4 regions of the Kitasatospora sp. NPDC091207 genome follow, and region 3 is predicted to be linked to each of the others. Evidence: riboswitches for the same ligand, from Rfam matches in the RefSeq annotation. Region 3 holds a riboswitch; each other region holds the start of a gene.
What was found. Region 3 has a riboswitch for S-adenosylmethionine ahead of ACIQTO_RS32695 (IclR family transcriptional regulator). Riboswitches for the same ligand answer to the same signal wherever they lie in the genome.
Positions count from the first base shown of each region.

Region 1: linked by a shared signal. The riboswitch ahead of thrC (threonine synthase) and the one ahead of ACIQTO_RS32695 (IclR family transcriptional regulator) in region 3 are both predicted to bind S-adenosylmethionine.
Region 2: linked by a shared signal. The riboswitch ahead of ACIQTO_RS17355 (ABC transporter substrate-binding protein) and the one ahead of ACIQTO_RS32695 (IclR family transcriptional regulator) in region 3 are both predicted to bind S-adenosylmethionine.
Region 4: linked by a shared signal. The riboswitch ahead of ACIQTO_RS06700 (aminotransferase class V-fold PLP-dependent enzyme) and the one ahead of ACIQTO_RS32695 (IclR family transcriptional regulator) in region 3 are both predicted to bind S-adenosylmethionine.

Region 1 is NZ_JBIVVS010000007.1:2,401-9,529, reverse strand. Features, by position in the region: gene ACIQTO_RS14570 (cold-shock protein) at 1-59, opposite strand, end outside; gene ACIQTO_RS14565 (ubiquitin-like small modifier protein 1) at 661-939, opposite strand; gene thrC (threonine synthase) at 979-2,259, opposite strand; SAM riboswitch class I at 2,277-2,408, opposite strand; gene ACIQTO_RS14555 (glucosyl-3-phosphoglycerate synthase) at 2,558-3,586, shown strand; gene ACIQTO_RS14550 (trehalose-6-phosphate synthase) at 3,654-5,141, shown strand; gene otsB (trehalose-phosphatase) at 5,192-6,034, opposite strand; gene ACIQTO_RS14540 (DUF3263 domain-containing protein) at 6,147-6,386, opposite strand; gene ACIQTO_RS14535 (cupin domain-containing protein) at 6,491-6,835, shown strand; gene ACIQTO_RS14530 (extracellular solute-binding protein) at 6,899-7,129, opposite strand, start outside.
Region 2 is NZ_JBIVVS010000009.1:69,625-76,753, forward strand. Features, by position in the region: gene ACIQTO_RS17335 (GNAT family N-acetyltransferase) at 1-743, shown strand, start outside; gene ACIQTO_RS17340 (glutathione S-transferase C-terminal domain-containing protein) at 843-1,745, shown strand; gene ACIQTO_RS17345 (hypothetical protein) at 1,879-2,085, opposite strand; gene ACIQTO_RS17350 (hypothetical protein) at 2,126-2,284, shown strand; SAM riboswitch class IV at 2,948-3,057, shown strand; gene ACIQTO_RS17355 (ABC transporter substrate-binding protein) at 3,372-5,027, shown strand; gene ACIQTO_RS17360 (ABC transporter permease) at 5,024-6,103, shown strand; gene ACIQTO_RS17365 (ABC transporter permease) at 6,104-7,096, shown strand; gene ACIQTO_RS17370 (dipeptide ABC transporter ATP-binding protein) at 7,089-7,129, shown strand, end outside.
Region 3 is NZ_JBIVVS010000029.1:7,894-15,022, reverse strand. Features, by position in the region: partial or broken gene ACIQTO_RS32710 (cytochrome P450) at 126-947, opposite strand; gene ACIQTO_RS32705 (ferredoxin) at 962-1,216, opposite strand; gene ACIQTO_RS32700 (thioesterase family protein) at 1,551-2,360, shown strand; gene ACIQTO_RS32695 (IclR family transcriptional regulator) at 2,413-3,126, opposite strand; SAM riboswitch class I at 3,326-3,466, opposite strand; gene ACIQTO_RS32690 (TNT domain-containing protein) at 3,645-4,367, opposite strand; gene ACIQTO_RS32685 (MazG-like family protein) at 4,744-5,070, shown strand; gene ACIQTO_RS32680 (hypothetical protein) at 5,303-6,097, opposite strand; gene ACIQTO_RS32675 (hypothetical protein) at 6,168-6,728, opposite strand; gene ACIQTO_RS32670 (response regulator transcription factor) at 6,870-7,129, shown strand, end outside.
Region 4 is NZ_JBIVVS010000002.1:453,256-460,384, reverse strand. Features, by position in the region: gene ACIQTO_RS06725 (Rieske 2Fe-2S domain-containing protein) at 1-4, opposite strand, end outside; gene ACIQTO_RS06720 (c-type cytochrome) at 13-822, opposite strand; gene ACIQTO_RS06715 (heme-copper oxidase subunit III) at 1,010-1,630, opposite strand; gene ACIQTO_RS06710 (hypothetical protein) at 2,037-2,462, shown strand; gene trpD (anthranilate phosphoribosyltransferase) at 2,587-3,663, shown strand; SAM riboswitch class IV at 4,128-4,245, shown strand; gene ACIQTO_RS06700 (aminotransferase class V-fold PLP-dependent enzyme) at 4,296-5,675, shown strand; gene ACIQTO_RS06695 (Lrp/AsnC ligand binding domain-containing protein) at 5,688-5,969, opposite strand; gene ACIQTO_RS06690 (rhomboid family intramembrane serine protease) at 6,011-6,793, opposite strand; gene ACIQTO_RS06685 (hypothetical protein) at 6,996-7,129, shown strand, end outside.

The DNA of each region.
Region 1 (7,129 bases), on a different contig from region 3:
ACCGCGATGAAGCCGTAGCCCTTCTCCGCGTTGAACCACTTGACGGTGCCCTGAGCCATTCCGAACTCCCCTAGTGCTGTGCTGGCCCTTCACGCGCCCGCAGGTCGCGGGCCCGGGTCTGGTTGAGGCCGGCCCGGGGAACCCCCCCTGGGCGCAGCCGTGCACGCCGCGATCCTCCGCGGAGACCACCGGAAGGCATCCGGTGAGCGGGTGATTGCGTCGACCGCGGCTGAATGTATCCGGATCGACGCCCTCTGCAACAGGGCCAACCACCGGGAATTCAGGTGGCCCCCCGAGGGACAGGGCGGGCCAAAGCGGGAGGAAATCGGCATTTCACGCCGGACATAGCGGACGAATTACTCAAATACCTTCGAGAATTCTGACATCGGCCTGACATGTTTCACGGTCACGGCCCCGGCGCCGGTCTCAGCGGCCGGACAGACACCGGCGGTGCGGGCGCGGACGGATTCGAGTACCGGAGCGAGGGGGAGGGGGCGGCCCTCTTCCCGGACAAGCGACACTCTACTCCCCCGGACCGGGAAATATTCCCGCCGGAATGCGACCAGGCCGCCCGCGCGTACGAAGAACGGAATTCCGTACGCGCGAACGGCCTGGTCGAAACGGCCCGGCCGGTGAACGGCCAGGTCGGAAAGGGACGGATCAGCAGCCGCCGGCCACCGCGGGAATGATCGAGACGCTCGCGCCGTCCTTGATCTCGGTCGCCAGACCCTCCGCGAACCGGACGTCGTCGTCATTGACGTAGACGTTCACGAAGCGGCGCAGCTTGCCGGCGTCGTCCAGGATCCGGGCGGCGATCCCGGCGTGGTTCTTCTCCAGGTCGGCGATGACGTCGCCCAGGGTGGCGCCCTCGGCGGCCACCTCGGCGGCACCGCCGGTGTAGGTGCGCAGGATGGTCGGGATGCGGACGGTGGCGCTCATGGGGGTCTCCTCGGGCGGAACGACGGGGCTGCGGGTGGGTCAGGCGGACGCGAGGCCGGCGTCGCGGAACGAGGCCAGCGTCGGGCGGATGACGGCGGTCATCCCGGAGTCGGAGACGGCGTCCAGCGTCTTCAGGCCGTCACCGGTGTTGATCGCGACGGTCTCCTTGGCCGGATCCAGCTGCCCGGTCTCCACCAGCTTCTTCAGCACGCCGACGGTCACCCCGCCCGCGGTCTCGGCGAAGATGCCCTCGGTCCGGGCCAGCAGCTTGATCGCGGCCACCACCTCGACGTCGGTGACGTCCTCGACGGCCCCGCCGGTGCGGCGCGCGATGTCCAGCACGTACGGGCCGTCGGCCGGGTTGCCGATCGCCAGCGACTTGGCGATGGTGTCCGGCTTGACCGGCCGGATCACGTCCTGGCCGGCCTTGAAGGCCGCCGAGACCGGCGAGCAGCCCGCCGCCTGGGCACCGAAGATCCGGTACGGGCGGTCCTCGACCAGGCCCAGCCTGATGAGCTCCTGCAGGCCCTTGTCGATCTTCGTCAGCTGCGAACCCGAGGCGATCGGGATGACGATCTGCTCCGGCAACCGCCAGCCGAGCTGCTCGCAGATCTCGTACGCCAGCGTCTTGGAGCCCTCGCCGTAGTACGGGCGCAGGTTGACGTTGACGAAGCCCCAGCCCTCACCGGCCGGGTCCCCGATCAGCTCCGAGCAGAAGCGGTTCACGTCGTCGTAGTTGCCCTCGATGCCGACCAGCTCGCCGCCGTAGACACCGGCCATGACGACCTTGCCCTGCTCCAGGTCGTGCGGGATGAACACGCAGGACTTGAAACCGGCCCGCGCCGCCGCCGCGCCCACCGCACCGGCCAGGTTGCCGGTCGAGGAGCAGGACAGGGTGGTGAAGTCGAACGCCCGCGCCGCCTCGATCGCACAGGCGACCACGCGGTCCTTGAACGAGTGCGTCGGGTTGCCCGAGTCGTCCTTGATGTGCAGCTGGGCGGTGAAGCCGAGCTCGCGGCCCAGGTTGTCCGCCTTCACCAGCGGGGTCCACCCCGGGTTGAGGTTCGGCTTGCCGGCGACATCGGCCGGGACGGGCAGCAGCGGCGCGTAGCGCCAGATCGACGCCGGACCGGCCTCGATCCGCTTGCGGAGCTCCTCCGCACCCTCGCTGCCGAAGTCGTAGGCGATCTCCAGCGGCCCGAAACACTCCACACAGGCGAAGCTGGGACCGAGCGGGAACCGGGTACCGCACTCCCGACAGGACAGTGCGACGGCGGGGCCGAGATCAACGGTGGCGGGTGCGGCGGTGTCGATAGCCATGATGGCGGAGGCCTCTCTCCTCATCTTCCCCGTGACGCGGGCGCGCCACAGGACGGAATTGGCACCTGTCCCGCCGGGGCCGAAGCCTGCCGTGCGAGAAGGTTGCCGGGACGTCAACGGGCCGTTCCCTCAGTCCCTCTGGATGAGCTCTGTGAAGTTGTGGTCCTGCTCAGCGGTGACCCCGGCGTGCGAAGGTCCGATCGCTGTACGAAGACTGTATCCGAAGGCGTCAACCCTGAACGGGACCGTCCGCCACGCGAGATGCCCCGTCCCACCCCGATCCGCCGAGGAGTGCTCCGTGCCCGCCGAACCGACTCCCGCGCTCCTCCCGAAGGCGGCGTCCTGGCTGCGCCGCCGCTCGTGGAGCGCGGCCGACCGCCCGGTGCGCGCCCTGCTGGAGGCCAAGCGGGCGGCGGGCCCGGCCGGCACCGTCAGCGTGGTGCTGCCCGCCCTGGACGAGGAGGCCACCGTCGGCGACATCGTCCGCACCGTGCGCCGCGAGCTGATGGAACGCCTGCCCCTGGTCGACGAGCTCGTCGTCGTCGACTCCGGATCCGTGGACGGCACCGCCGCCGCGGCCGCCGGGGCGGGCGCCCGGGTGGTCCACCGGGACGACATCCTGCCCCGGCTGCCCGCCGCCCCCGGCAAGGGCGAGGTGCTCTGGCGCTCGCTGCTGGTCACCAGCGGCGAGATCGTCTGCTTCGTCGACGCCGACCTCCGGTCCTTCGACCCCGCGTTCGTCTCCGGCATCATCGGCCCGCTGCTCACCGAGCCGGACATCCAGCTGGTCAAGGCCATGTACGACCGCCCGCTCGAAGTGGCGTCGGGCGGCCCGGACGCCGCCGTCGTCCCCTCCGGCGGCGGGCGGGTCACCGAGCTGGTCGCCCGCCCCCTGCTCAATCTGCACTGGCCGGAACTCGCCGGTTTCGTGCAGCCGCTCGGCGGCGAGTACGCGGCCCGCCGCTCGCTCCTCGAACGGCTGCCGTTCCCCACCGGCTACGGCGTCGAACTCGGCCTCCTGGTGGACGCCCTGGAGTTCGCCGGCCTGGACGCCCTCGCCCAGGTGGACGTGGGCGTACGCCACCACCGCCACCAGGACGGCCAGGCACTCGGCCGGATGGCCGCCACCATCTACCGCACCGCCCTGGAACGCCTCGACCGCACCCACCGGCTGAAGGCCTCGGCCGACCTGGTCCACCCGCTGCTCACCCAGTTCACCCGCGACCCGCGGACCCGCGCCTTCACCGCCCACACCCACCCGGTCACCGCCGTGGAACGGCCCCCGATGCACACCGTCCCCGAGTACGCGAACCGCCACCTCGGTTAGGTCCGGGGCCACGGCCGGAAACCACGGTGGGGGTTTGCCGACCCGGACCCACGGCAACATGCCAACCATGGGCGATCTCACGACCGAACGTTCGAGTGCGACCGGTTCCGCCGCCGTACTGGTGGCCTCCAACCGGGGACCGGTGTCGTTCAGCACCGGGGACGACGGCACCCTGACCCTGCGCCGGGGCGGCGGCGGGCTGGTCTCGGGGCTCTCCGCGATCGACGACCCGCACGCCGTCTGGGTCTGCGCGGCACTGGGCGAGGCCGACCGCCGCGCCGCCCGGGAGGCCCCGGACGGCCGCCTCGACCGCGCCGGCCACGAGGTCGGCGGACAGGCCGTCCGGATGCTCGACATCGACCCGGACACCTTCGCCCGCGCCTACAACGGCGTCGCCAACTCGACCCTCTGGTTCGTCCACCACCTGCTCTACGCCACCCCGACGGCCCCGTCCTTCGGCGCGGAGTTCCGCGCCGAGTGGCAGGCCTACACCGCCTACAACACCGCCTTCGCCGAGGCCCTCGCCGCCGAGGCCGCGCCCGGGGCCGCGGTGCTGATCCAGGACTACCACCTCTCGCTGGCACCGGCCCTGCTCCGGGCCGCCCGCCCCGACCTGCGCATCGGCCACTTCTCGCACACCCCGTGGGCCCCGCCCGAGTACTTCCGGCTGCTGCCGGACGACGTGGCCGCGAGCGTGCTCACCGGCATCCTGGGCGCCGACCGGGCCGGCTTCCTCACCCGCCGCTGGGCCCTCGCCTTCGCCGACTGCTGCGAAGCCGTCCTCGGTGCCACCGTCGACCGCGACGCCCTCACCGTCACCCTCCCCCGGTCCCCGGCCGGCCCGGGCCGCACCACCCGGCTCGGCGTCCACGCCCTGGGGGCCGACGCCGACTTCCTGCGCGAACGGTCCCACCGCCCGGACGTCGACGAGCGCCTCGCCACCCTGCGCGAGGCCGTCGGCGGGCGCCGCACCGTCGTGCGGGTCGACCGCACCGAGCTGAGCAAGAACATCGTCCGCGGCTTCCAGGCCTACCGGCACCTGCTCCGCACCCGCCCCGAATGGCGGGACAACGTCGTCCACATCGCCTTCGCCTACCCCTCCCGCACCGACCTCGCCGAGTACCGCGCCTACACCGCGGAGGTCGAGCGGCTCGCCGCCGAGATCAACGCGGAGTTCGCCACCCCCGGCTGGCAGCCGCTGATCCTGCACGTCGACGACGACTTCCCGCGCTCGCTCGCGGCCTACCGGCTGGCCGACGTCGCCCTGGTGAACCCGATCCGGGACGGCATGAACCTGGTCGCCAAGGAAGTCCCGGTGGTCTCCGACCAGGGCTGCGCCCTGGTGCTCTCCCGGGAGGCGGGCGCCCACGCCGAGCTGGCCGAGGACGCCCTGACGGTCAACCCCTACGACGTCATCGCCACCGCCGAGGCCCTGCACACGGCGCTCACCATGCCCGCCGGCGAGCGCGCCGACCGCACCAAGCGCCTCGCCGCCGCCGCGACGGCGCTGCCGCCGCAGCAGTGGTTCCTCGATCAGCTGGCGGCCCTGGGCTGACCGCCGCCGCGCCGGCCGGCGTCACCGGCCGGCGCGGCGACCACCGAGCGTCACCGGCCGCCGAGCGCCGCTCCGAGCGCCACCAGCAGCTCCACCACGCCGGCCGGGCCCGCGACCACCAGGTCGGCCCGGTCGGCGAGTTCGCGCACCGGCGCGTCGCCGTCGACCGTCCCGCTGCACACCAGCAGGCCGGCCAGGCCCTCCCCCCGCAGCTTCTCCACCGCCGCGAAGGCCGCCACGTCGCCGAGGTCGTCACCCGCGTACAGCACCGCCCGGGCAGCCCGCTCGCGCAGGAAGCCGGTCAGCGCGGCCCCCTTGTCCACGCCCGGCGGGCGCAGCTCCAGCACCAGCCGGCCCGGCTCCACCACCAGCCCGTGCTCGGCGGCGAGCGCCGCCACCGGCCCGCGCAGCAGCTCGAACGCCTCCTCCGGTGCCTCCGTCCGCCGGGTGTGGACGGCCACCGAGCGCCCCTTGTCCTCCACCCACGTCCCCGCGGGCGCCCCCGCCCGCGCCAGTGCGCCGTCCAGCGCGGCCCGCGCCGCCGCCACTCCGGGGTGCGCCGGCGGGGCCGTCAGCTCGCCGTTCTCCCAGCGCTCGGCCCCGTAGTGCCCGAGCACCACCAGGCCCTCGACGGCGGCGAGGCCCCCGTACTCCACCGCCAGGGCCGCCGGCCGACCGGTCACCACCACGATCGCCCCGACCCCGGGGGCCAGCCCGGCCAGCGCGGCCGCCACCCCCGGATGCGCCCGTGCCTCGCCCGGATCCGCCACGATCGGTGCCAGCGTGCCGTCGAAGTCGAGCGCCACCACCGCCTCCCGGGGCGCCCGGAGGATCGCCTCCAGCCCCGTCCGCCCGGCCTCGGTCCCCGGCTTCGCCATCTCCTCAAGAGCCATGTCCGGACCCTACCCAGCCTCCCGGGCCCGACCCTCCCGCGCGCGCCCGAACGGCCGCGCGGGCCGAACGGGCCCGGGCGGGGCACCCGCCCCGGGCACTACCGGGCCGGGGCTACCGGGCCGCCCGCCGGGCCTCGCGGACCCGCCGCAGCCGGTTCACCAGCACCGGCGCGTGCGCCAGCGCCTCCGGCCGGTCCAGCAGGGCGTTCAGCAGCTGGTAGTACCGCGTGCCGGAGAGCCCCAGCTCCTCCCGGATCGCCCGCTCCTTGGCCCCGGCCGTCCGCCACTGCCGGCCCTCCAGCTCCAGCACCGCCGCGTCCCGCTCGTCGAGCCCGTCCGCACCCGCACCCATCCGCGCTCCACCTCCGTCCACCGCTACGGAGTGTCATTCTCCCCCGGGGACCCGACACACCTTGCGCCCCCCGCCGCTCCCGCGCCCGGGTTAGCGTCAGCCCCATGACGCCCAGCTTCGCCGTGCACATCCCGACCGCCGACCTCGAACCCGATCCGCTCGACCCGGCCCAGATCGTCTCCGGCACTCCCGAGGTCTCCGGCCGGGTGCTCTCCGAGTCGGCCGACGGCCGGCAGCTGCGCGGGATCTGGCAGATCACCCCCGGGGTGGTCACCGACGTCGAGGCCGACGAGATGTTCGTGGTGCTCAGCGGCCGGGCCACCGTCGAGATCGACGGCGGCCCGACCCTGGAGGTCGGTCCGGGCGACTGCGCCGTGCTGCGGGCCGGGGACCGCACCACCTGGACGGTGCACGAGACCCTCCGCAAGGCCTACGCCATCACCCTCTGAGCCACTCCGAAGCACTCCGAACCACCCACCGACCTCCGCACCCGCCGGCCGGCCCGGGATCCGTCACTTGCGGACCCGGGCCGCCTCCTTCACCGCGGACTCCTGGAGCCCCTCCAGCACCTGCTTGGCGTCGCCCGTCACGGCCCCGCCGATCCCCGTCTTGATCCGGTTACTGACGTCCGCCCAGGCCGGGTCCCCGAACGGGTAGAAGCTCGCGTTGGTCAGCCCGGTCGCGAACTGCTTGAGGTCCTCGTGCCTGCCGCCCTTGGTGATCTCGGTGAAGGCGTCCTGGGT
Region 2 (7,129 bases), on a different contig from region 3:
CCCCGGCCGCCACCGACGACGGCACCGCCGACGCCACTGACGCCGCCGCGCACCGCCACCCCTTGGACAACCCGGCCCGTGCCGCCCTGCTCGGCCCGCACGCCCACCTCGCCGAGAGGCACGGTGACGTCCTGCGCTACCCGGCCGACGTGTCGCCGTTCGCGGCCCTCCCGGACCGGCGCGACCGCGAGACCTGGCGGCACGTGGCGGCGCTGTACGGACCGGGCGGTGTCGTCGCCGCCACCGGCTCCCCGGACAGCGTCCCGGCCGACTGGGAGATCCTCATGCACGGCCCCGGTGTCCAACTGGTGGACGACGGTGTCCGGGCCACGCCCGACGAGGAGGCCGTCCGGCTGGGCCCCGCCGACGTGCCGGAGATGCTGGCCCTGGTGGCGCACGCCCGGCCGGGCCCGTTCCTGCCCCGCACCATCGAACTCGGCGGGTACCTGGGCATCCGGCGCGGCGGTGCCCTGGTCGCGATGGCGGGGGAGCGGTTGCGCCCGCCGGGCTGGACCGAGATCAGCGCCGTCTGCACGGCCGAGTCGCACCGGGGGCAGGGCCTCGGATCCCGGCTCGTCCGGGCGGTCGCGGCCGGAATCCGCGACCGCGGCGACACGCCGTTCCTCCACACCTCGGCCGAGAACACCACGGCGATCCGGCTGTACGAGTCGCTCGGGTTCCGGCTGCGCCGGCAGGTCACCTTCCTGGGCCTGCGGGTCCCGGACGGGGAGCACCGCGCGTGACCGCCGCCCGTCCGTGACCTCACCACGGCACCAGTACGACCGCACCATCACCGCCCCGGACCAGCACCGCACCGTTTCACCTCTTTCAAGGAGTTCGATGTGAGCCAGACCGTGAACTACGCCAGCCCCGCCGACACCGCCGTCCACGGCGAGTACCGGATCACCAGGGTGCCCGGCGACGAGCGTCCGCTGTACCGCTTCACCGGGCGGATCACCGCTGACGGCAGCAGCGGCTACCTCGCCGAGCCCGGCCGGTACCACCTCTACGCGGGCTGGTTCTGCCCCTGGGCGCAGCGCACCACCATCCAGCGCGCGCTCAACGGGCTGGAGGACGTCGTCTCGGTGTCCTACGTCGACGGTCGGCGTGACGGCCGGGGCTGGGCCTTCCGGGAGACCCACGGGGCGGACCCGGTCAACGGGTTCACCCTGCTGCGGGACGCGTACGAGCGGACCGAGCCCGGTTTCGACGGGCACATCTCGGTGCCGACGCTCTGGGACCGGCAGACCGGCCGGGTGGTCAGCAACGACTTCCGGACCATCGGCATCGACCTGGCGACGCAGTTCGGTCAGTGGGGGAACGGCGCGGACGCCTACCCGGAGGACCTCCGGGCCGAGATCGAGGCGCTGGACGCCCGGCTGGGCCCGGCCGTCAACCAGGGCGCGGGTGTGGCGGCGGGGGCCGGGGAGGCCGCCCTCGCGGCCCGTGCCACGCTGCTGGAGACCTTCGCGGAGCTGGACACCCGGCTCGCCACCAGCCGCTACCTGCTGGGCGACCGGCTGACCGAGGCGGACGTGCGGCTCTGGGTGACGCTGGCGCGCTTCGACGTGGGGACCAACCACGCCCGTGCCATCAGCCCCGGCCTCGCCGAGTACCCGCACCTGTGGGCCTACGCCCGTGATCTCTACCAGCAGAAGGCGTTCACCGGCACCACGGACTTCTCCACCTTCACCGAGCCGGGCGCGAGCCTGCCGGACTGGACCGCCCCGGTGGAGCGCCCGTAGCGCGTCCGGGAGCCGGGGCGGGCTGGGGCTGGGCACCCCGCGCGGCCTTGCCCGACTCCGGCCGGTCCCGACCGACTCCGCCGGGCAGACCGTTCACCCGAACGGTCCGCCCGGCGGAGCGGCAGCGGCCGGATCAGCCCCGGCCCCGACCAGCCCTGGTTCCGAGTCGGCCGAGGTCCGCGCCGCGAGGCCGCCGGCCCAGCCGCTCCACCAGCGACGCCCGGTGGGTCTCGCGGCTCGCGAGGGTGATCGCCGTCCACGCCATCGCCAGGCCGCCGTTGAGGACGGCGCGGTCGGCCTCGGCGTTGGTGCCGTACCGGGTGAGGTCGGGGTGGTGCATGACGGTGTCGCCGGCGCCGTGGCCGATCGTGGGGTGGAGGGTGGGGACCAGGCGGGAGACCGCGCGCCCCTTCGACGGCGAGCCCACCACGCTGCGCCGCGCGGTCGTGGAGGGCCGCCCGCTGCCGGAGCCGCTGCCCGTCGACGAGCTGGACGAGCAGCTCGTCGCCCTGGGCGGGGCGACGCCCGGATGTCGATGACCCGGCCGGCCCGCGAACCGCGGGTCGGGGAGACCGCCGCCCGCCGCCGGCTCGCCCGCGTGGTGTCCTGCCACGTCCTGCACCCGCGGCTCCGGGGTGGAACCCGAGTCCTGGGTTCCCCGTCGGGTCACGCTTCCGGCTCGCCGTCGCGCCGCGTGAGCGCGCGGAGGCCCTGCGGGCGCTCGGTCGCGAGCCGGCCGTTCGTCACCGCGCTCTCCCCTCCGGCAGCCGCGACATCCTCGGTCAATCGAACCGTCGCACCCTGGAGGAGCTGAACGCCTGCTCCGCCCGTGCCTTCCAGGCCGCCGCCGGCGCGCTGGTGGACACCACCCTGGTCGTGCGCGGCCGCAAGCGGCTCGGCCGGACGGCGGGCACGGAGAAGGCGCCCCCGAGCCCCCAGCCGCTGCCGCAGCCCGCGCAGCCGCAGCCGACGCGGGCCCGCGGCCGAAAGGCGGCCGGTCCCGGTACAGCCGTGACACGCGTGACCGGCGTGACACCCGCGACGGTGCTCGTGACATCCGCGACGGCCTTGGTGCGACGCGCTGAGCAGCCAGGACCCGGCCCCGCCGGACACCGACCCGAGGCCGAGCCCGACCGCCGATCTCCTGACCGGACCTCAACAGCCATTGACGCGGGCACTTTTGTTGATCTACGGTTCCAGCGCGCCACGAGTTCCGGTGTTCAAGCCCTGGCTGGCCGGACGGCAACCCCCTGACGCGGTGGGGTGCTCCAGGTGAAGGCTCGGTGGACGTCCCGTTCCGCAAGCGCGATCGCTCCGGTCATGGTCCGGAGCCAAGACCAGGAGGCCGACATGGCAGGGCTGTTCAGCCGCCGCCACATCGACCTGCTGTTGGTCTCCAGCGCGCTCTGTCGTCGCTGACCACCGGACGGCCGCCCGGCCGGACCGGTCCAGTGATCGACCTCTTCGCGATGCGCGCCGCCCCGAACCGATCCCGGGTACGGCCACACACCCCAGGCCCCGAATCCCGGGCCGAACCCCAGGCCCCAGGCCAGGGGAGCGGCCCCGGGAGCGGCCCCGGGGCCGGCGCACTCGCGTCCAACACGCGTGCGGAAGCAGGGAATTCCCATGTCATCTCTCACCAGCAGCACCGGAACCGGCTCGGCCGGACACAGCCTCGCCGTCATCGCCCTCGGCACGGCGGCGGTGGTGGCCCTGACGGCCTGCACCAGTTCCCGGACGGCCGGCGGCACCAGCGGCGCGGCGGCGAAGGCCGTCACCATCGGCACCACCGACCAGGTGACCGGCCTCGATCCGGCCGGCTCCTGGGACGCGGGGTCGGGGACGATCGAGAGCGAGGTCTACGCGACCCTGCTCAGCGCCAGGAACGGCTCGTCGGACGTGTCGCCGGACCTCGCGTCCGCGATCGCGCTGACCGGCCCCACCACCTGGACGGTCACGCTGAAGCCGGGCCTCACATTCGCCAACGGGCACGAACTGACCTCCTCCGACGTCAAGTTCAGCTTCGACCGGCAGTTGGCGATCGCGGACAAGAACGGTCCCTCCTCGCTGCTCTACAACCTCCTCTCGGTGGCGGCGCCGGACCGGGACACGGTGGTCTTCACCCTCAAGTCGGCCAATGACACGCTGTTCCCGCAGGTCCTCTCCACCGCGGCCGGCTATGTCGTGGACGAGGAGGTGTTCCCCGCGGACAAGGTCCTCGACGACGCGGCCGTTGTCGCGGGCAAGCCCTGGAGCGGCCCCTACGCGATCCGCAGCTACGAGAAGAACGCGTTGGTCTCCTTCACCGCGAACACCGTCTACCAGGGGCAGCTCGGCACCCCGAAGACCAAGAACGTGCAGCTCAAGTACTACACGGACGCCGGCAATCTCAAGCTCGACGTCCAGCAGGGCACCATCGACGTGGTCTACCGCACCCTGCCGATCACCGACCTCCAGGACCTGGCCGGCAAGCAGGGCATCGCGGTGCACACCGGATCCGGCAACGGCATCCGGTTCATCGTCTTCAACCTCAAGACCCAGCCCTTCGGTTCAGCCACCCAACAGGCCGCCCCGGCCAAGGCCCTGGCGGTCCGTCAGGCGGTCGCCGACTCGATCGACCGGTCCCAGCTCGCCTCGCAGGTCTACAAGAACACCTTCCAGCCGCTCTACAGCTCCGTCCCCGACGGCATCACCGGCGCCACCCCCTCCCTCACGTCGCTCTACGGCGACAAGAAGGGCGGGCCGGACAAGGCCGCGGCGGCGCAGCGGCTCTCGGCGGCGGGCGTGAGCACCCCGGTCACCCTGAACCTGCAGTACAACCCCGACCACTACGGCTCGTCGTCGGCGGACGAGTACGCGTTGATCAAGACCCAGTTGGAGGCCACCGGCCTGTTCAAGGTGGAGCTGCAGTCCACCGCCTGGGCCCAGTACGGCAAGGAGCGCGTCGCCGACCAGTACCCGCTGTACCAGCTCGGCTGGTACGCGGACTACCTCGACGCCGACAACTACCTCTCCTCCTTCTACGCCGAGAACAACTGGGTGAACAACGGCTACGCCGACCCCGCCGTGCGGGCGCTGATCAAGCAGGAGGAGACCGAGACCGACGCGGCCAAGCGCACCGCGCTGATCCAGCAGGCGCAGGACGCGACCGCTGCCGCGTTGCCGCTGCTGCCGCTGCTCCAGGGCTCCACCGCGATCGTCACCCGGGCCGGGATCGAGGGTGTGCCGGAGAAGCTCACCAGCGCGTACCAGTTCCGCTGGGCGGAGCTCTCGAAGAAGTGACCGCTCACCCGCAGGACACCTCCGGCGCCGTCGGCTCGGCCGGCGGCGCCGCCGGGTACGGCCTCGCCCGCTACCTGGTCGTCCGCTTCCTCCTCATCGTCCCGACCGTGCTCGTCCTGGTCAGCGTCGTCTTCTTCCTGATGCGCGCCACCGGCGACCCGATCACCACCGCCTTCGGCGACCGGCTGACCCCGGCCCAACTGCAGGACAGACTGCACCGGGCGGGCTACGACCAGCCGCTGCTCACCCAGTACCTCGACTACCTGCGGGCCGTGTTCACCGGGGACTTCGGCACGACGGCCACCGACAACCAGGCGGTGTCGCAGGTGCTGCGGACCTACGGCGCCGCGACCGTCGAGCTGTCCGCCGTCGCGCTGCTGGTCGCGCTGGCGGTCGGCCTGCCGCTGGGCATGGTGGCCGCCTCCTACCGGGACCGCGCGCCCGATGTCGCGCTGCGGCTGTTCGCGATCCTCACCTACGCCACCCCGGTCTTCTTCTTCGGGCTGTTGCTGAAACTGGTCTTCGCGATCTGGCTGGACTGGTTCCCGGCCTCGGGCCGGGCGAGTATCGACGTCCAGCTGGAACTGCAGGACCAGACCGGCACCACCGGGCTGTACCTGGTCGACGCGGTCCGCAGCGGCGACCTGTCGGCGGTCGCCGACGTGCTGCGGCACGCGGTGCTGCCCGGCCTGGCACTCGGCCTGCTGGTCGCCGGGGTGCTGCTGCGGCTGGTCCGGACGAACCTGATCGGGACGCTGTCCGCCGACTACGTGGAGGCGGCTCGCTCCCGCGGGGTCGGTCCGCTGCGGCTGGTGACCAGGCACGCCACCCGGCCGGCCCTGGTCCCCGTCGTCACCGTCCTCGGTCTGCAGATCGCGGGGCTGCTCGGCGGGGCGGTGCTCACCGAGACCACCTTCGAATGGAAGGGCCTCGGCTTCGAGCTCGCCCACTATCTGACGGTCCGCGACTTCGCCGCGGTGCAGGGGATCGTGGCGGTCTTCGCCGTGGTCGTCGCCCTGACCAACTTCCTGGTCGACGTCGTCGCGGCGCTGATCGATCCCCGAGTGAGGTACTGAGTGGTGAACCACCTGCTCGCCCGCCGGGGCGTCGCACCACGCCGACGGTGGCTCCCGCTGCCCGCCGGGGTGCGCGGCAGCGTCGGGCTGCAACGCGTCATGCTGCTGACCGGGGCGGCGCTGACCGGCCTCTTCCTGCTCGCGGCCCTCCTCGCCCCGCTGCTCGCGCCCTACGGCTACGCCCAACTGCGCAGCGGTGAGGAGCTGTTCGGTTCGCAGCAGCACCCGAGTGCCGCTCACCCGCTGGGCACCACCGTCGCCGGGTACGACGTGCTGTCCCGGACGCTCTGGGGCACCCGGACGGCGCTGGGGATCATCGCCGTCACCCTGCTGCTCTCGGTGGTCGCGGGCGTCCTGCTCGGTCTCGTCTCCGGCTACCTCGGCGGCCGGCTGGACCGGTTGCTGGTGGGGCTCGCCGACGCGATGTACGCGTTCCCCTCGCTGCTGCTGGCGATCATCATGTCGATCGTGATCAGCGGCGGCCGGTCGAGCCTGGCCGGCGGCCTGGGCGCGGCGGCCTGTTCGGTCGCCGTGGCCTTCGTCCCGCAGTACTTCCGGGTGGTACGGGCCGAAGTGGCCCGGGTGAAGGCCGAGCCCTTCGTCGAGGCGGCCCGGGTGATCGGTACCGGCATGTGGCGGATCATGTTCCGGCACGTCCTGCGGAACTCGGTGCGCACCCTGCCGCTGCTCCTCACCATCAACGCCTCGGAGGCCATCCTCACACTGGCGGGCCTGGGCTTCCTCGGCTTCGGGATCGAGCCCAACTCGGCCGCCGAATGGGGCTACGACCTCAACCGCTCGGTCGCGGACGTCACGTCGGGGATCTGGTGGACGGCGCTCGCGCCCGGGCTCGCGATCGTCCTCACCGTGCTCGGGACGACCCTGCTCGGCGAGAGCCTCACCGACCTGGCCGACCCGAGGCTGCGCCGCCGGCCCGGCGAAGGGCGGCCCCTCACCCAGCCCGTACCGGACGGAGGCCCCGGCGATGACTGACCTGCTGCGGATCGAGGACCTGCACATCGCGTT
Region 3 (7,129 bases):
GCTGATCCGTTCTCGTCAACGCGCTCGAAGGACTGTGCCGGTGGGCGGGCCGGGGGTGCGGGCCCCGGTCGAAACGGTGACCTGGCGGGTACGGGACGGCACCGGGGCGGTACGGCCGCAGCCGCTCAACGCCGCACTCCGTCGATCGCGAGCCGCAGCTCGCGGGGCCCGCGCAGCACCGCGTTGGTGCGGTACGGCGGCGGGTCCGCCAGCAGCCGCGGCCGCTCCAGCCGGCGGGCGAGCTGGGCCAGGGCCAGCTGGGCTTCCAGTCGGGCGAGCGGTGCGCCGAAGCAGCTGTGGATGCCGCTGCCGAGGCCCAGGTGCTGGTTGTCCACCCGGTCGGGGTCGAAGCGGTCCGGGTCCGTGAACCGCTTCGGGTCGCGGTTGGCGGCGGCCGGCATCAGCCAGAGCGGCGCCCCCCGGGGGATGGTCGTGCCGGCGACCTCGATGTCGGTGATCGGCGTGCGGCCGGGCAGCATCTGCACCGGCGGCTCGTACCGCAGCAGTTCCTCGACCAGCGGCACCGCCAGCCGCGCGTCGGCGCGCAGCCGCTCCAGCACCTCCGGGCGGCGCAGCAGGGTGAGCATGCCGTTGGTGATCAGGTTGACGGTCGTCTCGTGGCCGGCGATGAGCAGGAGGGCGGCGGTGCTGAGCACTTCCATGCCGCTCATCCGGCCCTCGGGGCCCTCGCCGGTGGCGAGTTGGGAGAGCATGTCGTCGCCGGGCGCCTTGCGGCGCTCCTCGATCAGCCCGTTCAGGTAGAGGCCGAGTTCGATCCGGGCCTGCTGGGCGACGCGGTCGCGGTCGGTGACGTCCTGGCCGGGCTGCGGGTCGAGGGCGGAGACGAGGACGTCGGCCCAGCCGTGGAAGCGGCTCTCGTCCTCGCGGGGGACGCCCAGGAGGCGGCAGATCACCGTCACCGGGAACGGGTAGCAGAAGCGGTCCAGCCAGGCGTCGCCGTTCACCGGCCACCGCCTCCGTGGCCGCCTGCTCCCCCGCCGCCGGCGGGCGCGCTCCGCTCCCGGTCACCGTCGTCGACGAGGATCGCCTGCACCGGGCACGCCGCGACCGCCCGGGCGAGACGCTCCCGCTGCTCGCTCCCGGCCCGGGGGGTGTAGAGCAGCGCCTCGTCCCCGTGCATCCGGAAGACGTCGGGCGCGAGGAAGGCGCACTGCGCGTACCCCTGGCAACGATTGAGATCAACGACCACCCTCACCCGGGCACCACCCTCACGACACGCGGTCAACGTCCACGCCAGCCTCCGTCGCCGCGGCCGCCGCCGCCCGTTGTGGGACCCCCATCGAGTGACCCGCTCGGGCACGGCTCCGGAGGTCGGCACGGGTCACAGGTCGGCACGGGTCACGGGTCGGCACGGGCCGGGGCCCCTCACGCGCGGCCGCCCGGCCCGGCGGCCGCGCGTCGGTGTGGTGTCCCTCACCCTTTCGGCTCCCCGACCGTTCGGCCCCCTACGATCTTCCTCGGCGCGGGCACCCACCGGACCGTCCCGCCGCGTCCCGCGCGTTGTCGTCCACCCGAGGAGAACCGCCCCCGTGACCACCGGCACCGTCGCGCCCGACAGCTACTACCAGCGGACGGACGAGCACCGCTACAAGCCCACGGCCCACGCCGGCGGCGCCTGGCACAGCGGGGAACAGCACTTCAGCCCGCTGGCGGGCCTCGTCGCCCACGCGATCGACCGGTTCCGCGCCGCACGTCCGGACGACGGGCTGGCCCTGGCGCGGATCAGCTACGACATCCTCGGGCCGATCGCCCTCGACGAGTGCGAGATCAGGGTGGAGAGCGTGCGGCCGGGCCGCACCATCGAACTGGTCGAGGCCGTCGTCCTCATCGGCGACCGCGCCGTGGTCCGGGCCCGGGCCTGGCTGCTCGCCGTGGGCGACACCGGCGCGGTCGCCGACAGCCCCCACGAGCGGATCTCCCCTCCCGAGGCCGTCGCGCCGTGGGACATGAGCGCGCAGTGGGACGGCGGCTTCGTCTCCTCCGTCGAGGTCCGCCGGGCCGCGGCCCGGCCGGGCCGCTCCGTCGCCTGGATCTCCAGCCGGCTGTCGCTGGTCGCCGGCGAGCCCAGCACCCCGCTCGCCTCCTACCTCGCCCTGGTGGACGCCGCCAACGGGATCGCCGTGCAGCAGCCGCCCACCGCGTGGATGTTCCCCAACCTCGACCTGACCGTCCACTTCCACCGGCAGCCCCGGGGGCCGTGGACCGGCCTGGACACCACCGTCAGTTTCGGACCGGCCGGCCACGGCCGCACCAGCTCCGTGCTGCACGACCTCGACGGCCCGGTGGGCCACGCCGAGCAGATCCTGACCGTCCGGCCGCTGCCGCTGCCCGGCTCGTAGCGCCGGACAGCGGGAGCGCCGGCCGGTCAGGCCGGCGCGGGGAACCGGCCGGTCAGGGGTGGCACAGGGCCTCGGTGAGGCGGTGGGCCGCCTCGGTGACGGCCCGGGAGAGCTGGGCACCGGGGTGCCGGGTGAGCCGTTCGATCGGGCCGGAGACGGAGACCGCGGCCACCACCCGGTCGGACGGGCCGCGGACGGGCGCGGAGACGGACGCGACCCCGACCTCGCGTTCGCCGATGGACTGCGCCCAGCCGCGGCGCCGCACACCGCTGAGGGCGGTGGCGGTGAAACGGGCGCCCTGCAACCCGCGGTGGAGCCGCTCGGGCTCCTCCCAGGCGAGCAGGATCTGGGCGGCGGAGCCGACCTTCATGGGGAGGGTGATCCCCACCGGCACGGTGTCGCGCAGGCCGGAGAGCCGCTCGGCGGCGGCCACGCAGATCCGGATGTCGCCCTGCCGGCGGTACAGCTGGGCGCTCTCACCGGTGACATCGCGCAGCTGGGCGAGGATCGGGCCGGCGGCGCCCAGCAGGCGGTCCTCACCGGCGGCCGCCGACAGCTCGGAGAGCCGGGGGCCGAGGATGAACCGGCCCTGCAGGTCCCTGGCGACCAGGCGGTGCTGTTCGAGTGCGACGGCGAGCCGGTGGGCGGTGGGCCGCGCCAGGCCGGTGGACGCGACGAGGCCGGCCAAGGTGGCGGGACCGGCCTCCAGGGTGCCGAGGATCGAGGTGACCTTGTCGAGCACACCGACGCCGCTCGTGTTTTCCATGAATGGGTACTCCGTCTCAAATCCCGTGAGCAGCGGGTGGGATCCGCTCACGGAGGCTCCGTGCGGGGAGCCGGGGGGGTGGTCAGCGAGGGCGGGCCGAAGGGGTCGGCGGATTGCCTGCGCCGGGCACGAGACGGGTACGCGGAAGGACCGGGACGGGAAGCGCCCGGACGAAGGACAGCACTGAGAGCACCGTGTCTCCTCATCTTTCCCGCGCCACATTGGCGACAGGCCGGAGTTGGCACTGCTCCCGGTCGGTGCGGCGTACTTCGGACGCCGGGTCGACCGGGGAGTTGCCGGGGCTTCGTAGGGCCGGTCCCTCCACCCCTCTGGATGATTCGCGTGGAACTTTACAAGATCCCCCCAACCACCCTCCAAACCGCCCCCCACCCTCGGCCGCGGGACGTGCTCCCCGGACCGCTCGCCCGACCGGTACCCGCCCGGTGCGAGAGCACGCGTTCGGCGCGGACGGCGCGGCACCCGCGTGCCGCCGTCCGCGCCGTCGCCGCGCTCGACCGTCAGGCTCCGGTGGGCGTCACCGCGCACTCGTCGTCGGCGACGATGTCGAGGTACCTCTCGTCGACGAGGACGTTGATCTTGTACTCCTTGTCGCCGAGCTCCTTGGGCTTCCGGTCCTTGTCGAGCCACTCCTGCACCCCGCCACCGGGCATCGCGAAGGCGGCCGCGGTGTGCCCCCGCCAGACGTCGAACGGCTTCAGGACGACCAGGCAGTGGTAGCTCCTGCCGTCCTCGTTCGCGTCGCCGTTGAGCGCGTCCGGCGTCACCGAGCGCTGGACGAACGGTGTGCCGGGATCGGCGAAGTAGCCGCCGTGGAGCGCGCCGAAGCGGTCCAGCTTGGTGCCGGCCGGCACCGTCCACAGCGTCTTGTCGACCACGCCGTTGACCTGTTGGAAGCCGCGGTCGGGCGGGTACACCCAGACCTTCTCCGGGCTCGGGTCGGCGTACAGCTTCACGAAGTTCTTGGCGCTGAGCCCGCCGAAGCGCTGATAGCCCCTCAGCATGACGGCGACCGGATCCGTGTTCGGCAGGGCGGCGGGCCCGAGGCGGCGCTGTCCGCAGTAGTACCGCTCCGGATGGGGGTCCGCCGGTGCGTCCGGGCACTCGTCGGCGCTGACGAGTGTGGTCTTCACCGGCCGGGCGACCGCGTCTCCCGCGACCGCGACGCCGGTCAGCGGCAGAGCACAGGCGAGGGAGACGGTGAGCATCGGGCGAAGGCGCATGTGGCGCTCCGTTCCTTGAGGTGTCGAGGCGTCGAGGTGCCGGCGTTCATCGGTCTCGTGACGGGACGTGAGGTTCGCGGGCCGGCCGGCGAACAGCTGCCCGACGTCGGACCCCCGCACCCCGTCCATCGCGCCGGCTCCCCGGAGTCCATCATTCGTATACGGACCATAGGGCCGGCGGCCCACCCGGCCGGCACGCCACACCGGACCCCCGGGGGCCGGTCAGCCGACCGGCCCCCAACAGGCCGGCGGGCTCCACCGGGCCGAGGTCCGGCGGCGGGACACCGGCAGCCCGGCGGGAAATCGAAATGACCCGGGCTCGCCGGGAACCGCCCGGCTTGATCGACCCCATCGAACAGGGGCAGGATCCTGCTCCATGGAAGAGACCTGGATGATTGTCAACTCCCTTGCCGCAAAGCTCGATTCACACTTCGACCGGAGCGACGAGCAGCGGTGGACGGTGCAGGCCCTCAAGCTCCAGGAAGAGGCCGGAGAGGTCGCCGAGGCCGTCATCGGGGCACTCGGCGCCAACCCCCGCAAGGGCTATTCGCACGACTGGGACGACGTCCGCAAGGAGACCTGCGACGTGGCCCTGTCCGCCCTGGTGATGCTCGCCCGGATGGGCGGCGACCCCCGGCGGTTCTTCGACGACCACCTCCGCTCGGTCGCCGCCCGCGACACGGGGGGCGCCGGCCCGGCCTGAACGCCCGGCAGCCCGGCGGCCGCGCGACAGGACACCGGGTGGCTGACCGCCGTCCCGAGGTCCACGAGTCAGCTCGCCGGTCCGTCCGGTCTCGCCGGGAGGGCCCTCCGCTCGGAGACCACCCGCCCCGGACGGCCGGAACGGCCGCGCGCGTGGTCCCCCGTCCTGGGGAACCACGCGCGCGGCCGTCCGGGAGGACGAGCGGGCCGGGCCCGCCCGGCCCGGGTGCGGATCAGGCCTCGCACCCCTTCGGACCGCGCGGCGAGCGCCGCGCACCGACCGCCAGCACCACCACGGCGGCCGTGATCACGACGCCGAGCGCCAGGCTCACCGGACCGGTGCCGAGGCCGAGGCCGCCGCGCTCACGGCTGACGCCGGCCCAGTCGGCGAAGCAGGCGCCGAGCGGGCGGGTCAGCACGTAGGCCCACCAGAAGGCGAGCACGGACGGCATCCGCGCCAGCCGGTGACCGAGTGCGGGCACGGCGATCAGCGCGGCGAAGACCAGCCCGGAGGTCAGGTACCCCCAGCCGAAGGTGGCCGCGGTCAGATCGCCGACGGCCGTGCCGAGCGCGAAGGTCGCCATGACGGCCGACCAGTAGAAGAGCTCGGGCCGCCCACCGGAGACCGTCTCGACCGCGAGCGTGCCCTCCGTCCGGCGCCACAGCCGGAACACCAGGGCCAGGGCCACGGCGAAGACCGGCGCGGACACCGCGTACGGCACCCCGAGGGCGACATGGGCGACGTCGGCGGCCATGGTGCCGAACACGCTCACCATGACCACCGCCGCCCAGTAGACCGCCGGCACATGGCGGCGGGTGCGCGCCTGGGCGAACAGCACCGCCGCCAGCAGCAGGCCCGCCGAGCCGACCGCCGGGATCGGCCCCATCGTGCGGGCGAGGTAGTCGGAGGTGGTCTCACCCATCCCGGTGGTGAGGATCTTGACCACCCAGAACGCGGCCGTCACCTGCGGGACCTTGTTCCACACCGGCCGGCCGGGCCGGGCGCGGCGGCCGGCCGCGCGTGTCATTGTCGTGCTGGCGCCCAAGACGACGGCGCTCCTTTCCCGAGGCGCGGCCCGGCCGCGCCGACCCGATGGTTCAGCCGCCCAGGACCGTGTTGCCGGTGATCGTGCCGGTCGCCCCGTCCACGGTCACCGCGTGCCGGACACCGTCCGGGCCGACCACCACGGCCCGCCAGGCCCGGCCGCCGCCCTGCTCGGCGACGGTGGTCAGCGACTCGACCTTGCCGCCGGCGACCCCGGACAGGGCCTTGGCGGCCGCGTCGGCCGCCTCCACCGACGGCAGCGGCGCGGGCGCGGCCTGTCCGCCGTGCCCGTCCCCGCGCCCGCCGTCGCGCCCCTCGCCCTTGCGGCCGTCCTTGCGCCCGTCCTGCCCCTCGTGACCGCGGCCCTCACCGCCGCGGCCGCCGTGCCCCTGGTGACCGTCCTCGGCCGCCACCGCGTGCTTGCCGTGCCCCTCGCCCTCGTGGTGGACGGCCACCGCGGCCGCGCCGCCGCCGAGCACCACCACCGCTGCCGCGCCGGCCGCGGCCCAGCGGGCCGGCCGCCCGCGCAGCCACCGCCGCCCGCGCAGCCCGTCGCGGAAGCCCTTGCCGCCCGGCCGCGCCTGCGGTTCCGTACCTTCGACGGGCTCGCTCACCGCGCCCACCCCGATCCTGTGCCACGGTCCGGGCCCTGCGCCCGGACGACGGGGTCAGCATGACCGGGCGTTGCTGAAGGAGCGCTGAAGACCTGAAGACGGCTTCAGCGGGCCGCCCCGGCGACCTGCCACCCTGGGGGCATGCGTGTACTGGTGGTGGAGGACGAGCGGCGACTGGCCCTGGCGCTGCAGCACGGGCTGACGGCGGAGGGATTCACCGTCGACATCACCCACGACGGGCTCTCCGGCCTCGCCCGCGCGACGGACCACTCCTACGACGTGATCGTGCTGGACATCATGCTGCCCGGGCTCAACGGCTACCGGGTCTGCGCACGCCTGCGGGCCGCCGGCAGCGACGCCGGCATCCTGATGCTGACCGCCAAGGACGGCGAGTGGGACGA
Region 4 (7,129 bases), on a different contig from region 3:
ACATGTCGTGGCTCATGACTTCTTGGCCTTGGTGGTGTGGGCGGCGACCCAGATCGCGACCGCGATGAGCGTGCCGAGACCGAAGATCCAGCCGAACAGGCCCTCGGTCACCGGACCGAGGCTGCCGAGCGTGAGACCGCCGGGGTTGGGCTCATCGTTGGTGGTGTGGCGGACGAAGGCCACGATCTGCTTCTTCTGCTCCTCGGGCATGGTGGTGTCCGGGAACGACGGCATGTTCTGCGGGCCGGTCTGCATGGCCTCGTAGATGTGCTTGGCGTCCACACCCTCCAGCGACGGGGCGTACTTGCCCTTGGTCAGGGCACCGCCCTGGCCGGCGAAGTTGTGGCACTGGGCGCAGTTGGTGCGGAACAGCTCGCCACCCTTGGACAGGTCCTCGGGGTTGGTCGAGGTGTACTGCTCCTCGGTCGGGATGACCGGGCCGGGGCCGAGCGAAGCCACGAAGGCGGCGAGCTGGTCGATCTCCGCCTGCGCGTAGATGTTCTTCTTGGCCGGCACCTGGGCGCCGGGCTGCTGGGCCGGCATGCGGCCGGTGCCGACCTGGAAGTCGACCGCGGCGGAGCCGACGCCGACCAGGCTCGGGCCGTCGCTGCTGCCCTGGCCGTTCAGGCCGTGGCAGGAGGAGCAGCCCACGGCGAAGAGCTTCTTGCCCTCATCGATCGCGAGCGACTGCGCGGCGACGTCGGCCTGCGCCTTGTCGGCGGGCGCGAACGCGGCGTACAGCCCCCCGGTTGCCGCCAGGGCGAGAAGTAGGACGACCAGCGCCGCCAATGGGTGGCGCCGTCGTGCGGAGAGCTTTTTCACGGAATAACCCCGGTGTCAGGATCTGGTCGACTGGTGGGTGCACCCGGCGGCCGGTCTGGCCGGCACGAGGCTGCCTGTCTAGGGCTGCGCGCGCGGTCGGTCGGTTGGGAGCGTAGGCACCGGCAAATCGGGCCGTCGCCGGTGAGGGCGGGACCCGGAGCCGGTGGCCAGCGACCTGATCAGCTGGTTACTTGATCAGGTAGATGGTCGCGAACAGGCCGATCCACACGACGTCGACGAAGTGCCAGTAGTACGACACCACGATCGCGGCGGTGGCCTGCTCGTGCGTGAAGCGCTTGGCTGCGTACGTCCGTCCGAGGACCAGCAGGAAGGCGATCAGACCACCCGTCACGTGCATACCGTGGAAGCCGGTGGTCAGGTAGAACACCGTGCCGTACGGGTCGGAGGACAGCGAGAGGCCGTCCTTCTTGACCAGCTCGGTGTACTCGAAGATCTGGCCGCCGATGAAGATCGCGCCCATCACGAAGGTGATGACGAACCACGAGCGGAGCTTCTTCACGTCCCCGCGCTCGGCAGCGAACACGCCGAGCTGGCAGGTGAGGGAGGAGAGCACCAGGATCGTGGTGTTGACCGAGGAGAAGGGCACGTTGAGGGCGTGCGCCTTCTCGCTCCAGAACTCGGCTCCCTTGACGGAGCGGAGCGTGAAGTACATCGCGAAGAGGGCCGCGAAGAACATCAACTCGGAACTGAGCCAGACGATCGTTCCGACGCTGACCATGTTCGGCCGGTTGACCGATCCGTGCGCGTGCCCGGTTTCTACTGCTGTTGCTGTCGCCACGACGGACATTATGTCGGTCCCTTATTCCGTCTTCACGCCGGGGGGTGTCCCTCGGAGTGTCCGGTGCGTGCGGTATGCCCCGGTGGGGCCCGACGGGACGCCCGGATGGCGGCTGAGCAGCGGCGTGTCCCTTTTCTGACGGTTCTTCGAAGGCATCTTCGACCCTGTTGCCCTGCGTGTCGCTCCACTCCTTCGGGGACCGCCGGGAGTAAGGGAACGGCCGTCCCGTCGGCCGTACGGGTGGACCGCGCCGCCGGGGGTGACGGCCTGTCCTCCGGGCGGGTGAGTCCCGGGCGGGCCGTGGGCGCGGCGGCTTGAGACGGATCGCGCGGGAGTGGCTCGGCGGGCGGTGATCGGGAGTAGCATCCGGGATGAGGCGAACGTGGTCCGGATCACACTTGAGGGAGCAGGGCCCATGGCGGACACCACCGGCGAGACGCTGACCGTTCTCGTCTACAGCCACGACCGCAACACCCGCGAGCAGGTGCTGACGGCCCTCGGCCGGCGGCCCGCCGAGGATCTTCCGGAGCTGGCCTACCTCGAGTGCGCGACGACCCCCGCGGTGCTGAAGGCACTGGAGAAGGGCGGCGTGGACATCTGCGTGCTGGACGGCGAGGCGGTGCCGGCGGGTGGGCTGGGGCTCGCCCGGCAGTTGAAGGACGAGATCTACGGCTGCCCGCCGGTGCTGGTGCTGATCGGCCGGCCGCAGGACTCGTGGCTGGCCGCCTGGAGCCGGGCGGACGCGGCCATCTCCCGCCCGGTGGATCCGGTGGCGCTGGCCGAGGCGGCCGCCACCCTGCTCCGGACCCGACTGGCGAAGCGGGCGCCGGCCGCCCGCTAGGACGGCGCGTCTCAGTACGAGAGAAGTGAAGGCCGCGGCGGGGCGGTCGCGTCCCGCCGCTCGATAGGCTGGCTCCATCCTTACGGAGATCCCCTCGGGGAACCGACAAGAGCTGGAGTCAGCCATGGTGAACGTGAACCCTGCGAACGGCGGCAAGGACCCCGTGCAGGTGGTCCGCACCTGGCCGGACATCCTCTCGGCGCTGTTGCGGGGCGAGGACCTGGACCGGGCGGACACCGCCTGGGCGATGGACCGGATCATGAGCGGCGAGGCCTCCGCCGTGCAGATGGCCGGCTTCATGGTCGCCCTGCGGGCCAAGGGCGAGACGGTCGACGAGATCGTCGGCCTGGTGGACTCGATGTACGCGCACGCCGAACCGCTCTCCATCCCCGGCCCGGCGGTGGACATCGTGGGCACCGGCGGCGACCGGGCGAAGACCGTCAACATCTCCACCATGTCGGCGATCGTCGCGGCGGCGGCCGGCGCCAAGGTGGTCAAGCACGGCAACCGGGCCGCCTCCTCGGCGAGCGGCTCCTCGGACGTGCTGGAGAAGCTCGGCGTCAGTCTGGACCTCTCGGCCCGGCGGGTCGCCGAGGTGGCCGAGGAGGTCGGGCTGACCTTCTGCTTCGCGGCCAAGTTCCACCCCGCGATGCGGCACACCGCCCCCGCCCGCAGCGGCCTCGGGGTGCCGACCGCGTTCAACACCCTCGGCCCGCTGACCAACCCGGCCAAGGTGACCGCGCACGCGATCGGCTGCTTCGACACCAGGCTGGCCTCCCTGATCGCCGGGGTGCTGGCCCGGCGCGGTTCCACCGCGCTGGTCTTCCGCGGCGACGACGGCCTGGACGAGCTGACCGTCACCACCACCTCGCGGGTCTGGATCGTGCGCGACGGCGAGGTCACCGAGACCTCCTTCGACCCGCGTGACGTCGGCGTCGAACTGGTCGGCATCGAGGCGCTGCGCGGCGGGGACCCGGCCTTCAACGCGGACGTCGCCCGCCGGCTGCTGGCCGGGGAGCGCGGGCCGGTGCGGGACGCCGTCCTGATGAACACGGCGACGGCGCTGGTGGCGCTGGACCTCACCGACGCGCCGCTCACCGAGCAGCTGGCGGCCGGGATGGAACGGGCCGCGGCCGCCATCGACTCGGGTGCCGCGCAGGACCTGCTGCGGCGTTGGGCGGAGGCCACCGCCAAGGCGTGAGACGCCGGCCGGGCCCGCGGGGACGCCCCGCGGGCCCTTCGCGTACCCCACGGACCGCGGCAGCCGAGCGAACACCCGCCCCGCCGCCCCGCCCGCCGGCCCCCGGCCCTGGACCCGAGATCCCGACCCCGGCGCCCGAACCCGAGATCCCGACCTCGGCGTCCGAACCGCGGCGCTGGTGCCTGAACCCCGCCTCCGGCCCCGGCGCCTGAGCCCCGGTCCCGACCCGGCGCCCGAACCCCGGCCACCGGCTCTGACCCCGGCCCCGACCGACTCCGCCCCGAGCCGAAGGGCCGCGCCGGTGCCGAAAGGGAGAAGCGAGGACGCCGCGAGGAACGAGCGGCGTTGGAGCGCCGACCGTCGGCACCGGACGAGAGCGGCCCGGAGGCGAGCGGGCGACAACACAGCCCGGATCGTGGACACCTGTTTGACCACCCGGCGGACGCGACCTAGAGTCTTCGCCAGGTCATGAGTGACAGTGCAAAGCCCCAGCTGGCTGTCCGGCAACCCTCCGTCCGTGGCGGGGTGCCCTGGGTGAGGACCGGGTCTCGCGGCAATCCGTCCGCGCGACAAGCGCGGACGCCGGCTGACACGCACTCCGGGGTCCTTACCCGTCGAAGGAGTGCACTCCCATGTCCGTCGCCACCGAAACCTGCGCCCCGCTCCCCGTTCTCGGCCACGACGTCGAGGTCCCGCTGGTCAACGGTGACAAGGTCACCTACGCCGCGCTCGACTACGCCGCCAGCTCCCCGGCACTGAAGCGGGTCTGGGACGACGTCGCCGCCTACGCCCCCTACTACGGCAGCGTGCACCGCGGCGCCGGCTACCTCTCCCAGCTCTCCACCGACCTCTTCGAGCAGAGCCGCCGCACCGTCGCGGACTTCCTCGACCTGCGCGAGGGCGACCAGGTGGTCTTCACCCGGGCCACCACCGACTCGCTCAACCTGCTGGCCGGTGCCGTGCCGGCCGGTACCCGGGTCTTCGCCTTCGAGACCGAGCACCACGCCTCGCTGCTGCCCTGGCGCCACGCCGGCCTGAGCGTCACCTACCTGCGCGCCCCGCGCTCGCGGGCCGAGGCGGTCGCCGCCCTGGACGCCGCGCTGGCCGAGGCCCCCGAGGGCCCCAAGCTGCTCTGCGTCACCGGTGCCTCCAACGTCACCGGCGAGCTGTGGCCGGTCGCCGAGCTGACCGAGACCGCCCACCGGCACGGGGCCCGCGTGGTGCTGGACGCCGCGCAGCTCGCCCCGCACCACCGGGTCTCGGTGCGCGAGCTGGGCGTGGACTGGATCGCGTTCTCGGGGCACAAGATCTACGCGCCGTTCGGCGCCGGCGTGCTGGCCGGCCGGGCCGACTGGCTGGACGAGGCCGAGCCGTACCTGGCCGGCGGCGGCGCCACCCGTACGGTGGCCCGGGAGGCCGACGGCTCGGTGGCCGTGCAATGGCACACCGGCCCGGCCCGGCACGAGGCCGGTTCGCCGAACGTGATCGGCGCCTACTCCATCGCCTCGGCCTGCCGGGCGCTGACCGAAGCCGGCTTCGACGCGCTGGAGGCCCGCGAGCAGCAGCTGATCGCCCGGCTGACGGCCGGTCTGGCGGAGGTCCCGCAGGTGCGGGTGCTGAACCTGTTCGGCGCGGACTCGGCCCGGGTGGGCGTGCTCTCCTTCGTCGTCCAGGGCTGGAACAGCTCGCACTTCTCGGCCGCGCTCTCCGCCGAGTACGGCATCGGGGTGCGCGACGGCCTGTTCTGCGCCCACCCGCTGGTGCGCACCCTGCTCGGCGACGAGGACGTGGCGCCGTCCGAGTGCGGCGCGCCGGAGGCGTCGCTGCCGGGGGAGCGCAGCCTGAACGCGATCCGGGTCAGCTTCGGCGCGGGCACCCCGGACGAGCACATCGACCGGTTCCTGACCGCCGTCCGCGAGCTGGTCACGGACGGCGCGGCCTGGAACTACCGCAACGAGGGCGGCCGCTGCGTCGCCACCGTGCAGGTCGACAGGGGCCGGCGCGAGGGCTGAGCGGGGGAGGGGCTACTCGCCCAGGCCGAGCGCGAAGGCGGTCTCCAGGTCGTGCTGGGAGTAGGTGCGGAAGGCGATCTGGGTCTCGGTGTGGGCCACGCCCGGGACCTTGTTCAGCCGGCCGGGGATCACCTCGGCCAGGTCGTCGTGCCGGCGCACCCGCACCATCGCGACCAGGTCGTAGCCGCCGGTCACCGAGTAGACCTCGCTGACGCCCTCGATGGCCGCGATCGCCTCGGCGATCTCCGGGATGCGGTCGACGCTGGTCTTGATCAGGACGATGGCGGTGATCACTGTTCGGGCTCCTTTGTGAGGTGTCGCCAGGGTATCGGGCGTCAGCCGGGCCGTCGCGAGGGGCGGGTGGCCAGCGTGCAGGCGTACAGGAACCCCGCCGAGAAGCCGATCACATGGACCAGGTAGGCGACGCCGGGCCCGGCCGCGTGCACCGACCACCACTGGAGCGCGAACCAGAGGCCGAGCACCAGCCAGGCCGGGAAGCGCAGCGGCAGGAAGAGCAGCAGCGGGACGAGCGTGGTCACCCGGGCGCGCGGATGCAGCCGCAGGTAGGCGCCGAGCACGGCGGCGATCGCCCCCGAGGCGCCGATCAGCACCCTGGTCGAGTCCGGCGAGTGCGCCTCGGCCAGCGCGAAGCCGTACGTGGCCAGCGAGCCGGCCGCCAGGTAGAAGAGGGCGAACCGGGCCCGGCCCAGGCGTTCCTCGACCGTGGGGCCGAAGACCTGGAGGAAGAGCAGGTTGCCCAGCAGGTGCAGCCAGCCGGCGTGCAGGAAGAGACCGCTGAGGACCGACAGGGCCGGGTGCTTGCCCGGGGTCGGGGCGGCCGGGCAGCCCGGCACCGGATCGGGGGCCTCGGCCAGCTGCTCGGCGCTCAGCGGGCGCCCGGCCAGCAGCTCGGCCGGGACGGCGCCCCAGCGTTGCTCGTAGCGCTGCTCCGCGCAGACCCGGTCCTGCCCCCGGCCGTAGAACGGGTTGAGGCCGGCCGCCGGGCCGAGCAGGAACACCAGGACGTTGAGCGCGATCAGCGCGTAGCTGACGGCCGGGACGGGTGCGGCCGGGCGGCCGCCCCGCGCACCGGTGTGGTCGAGGACCGGGATCGCCATGCGACCAAGCATCCCTCCGTCCGGTGCCGGCGACACCGCGCTGTACGGCAGGTGGACCACCCCCGCGATCGCTGTGACCGGTGGCCGGGGTGGTTGCCCCAGGCAATAGGCTTGGGCCGGGCATTCCCGCCTCCCGCCGCCGATGCCGGGGCTCCGGGGGGAGCGCCTGAGCCCACCCAGGGACCACCCGAGAGGACCCCCGATGACCGTCCCCGCCCTGACCGCAGAGACGCGTTGGCGCTGCACGCTGTGCGGCAACCTGACCCGCTTCGATGTCACCCGTACCGCCCGGGTGACCGAGTTCCTGCACTTCGACCTGGCCGGCGAGTCCAAGGT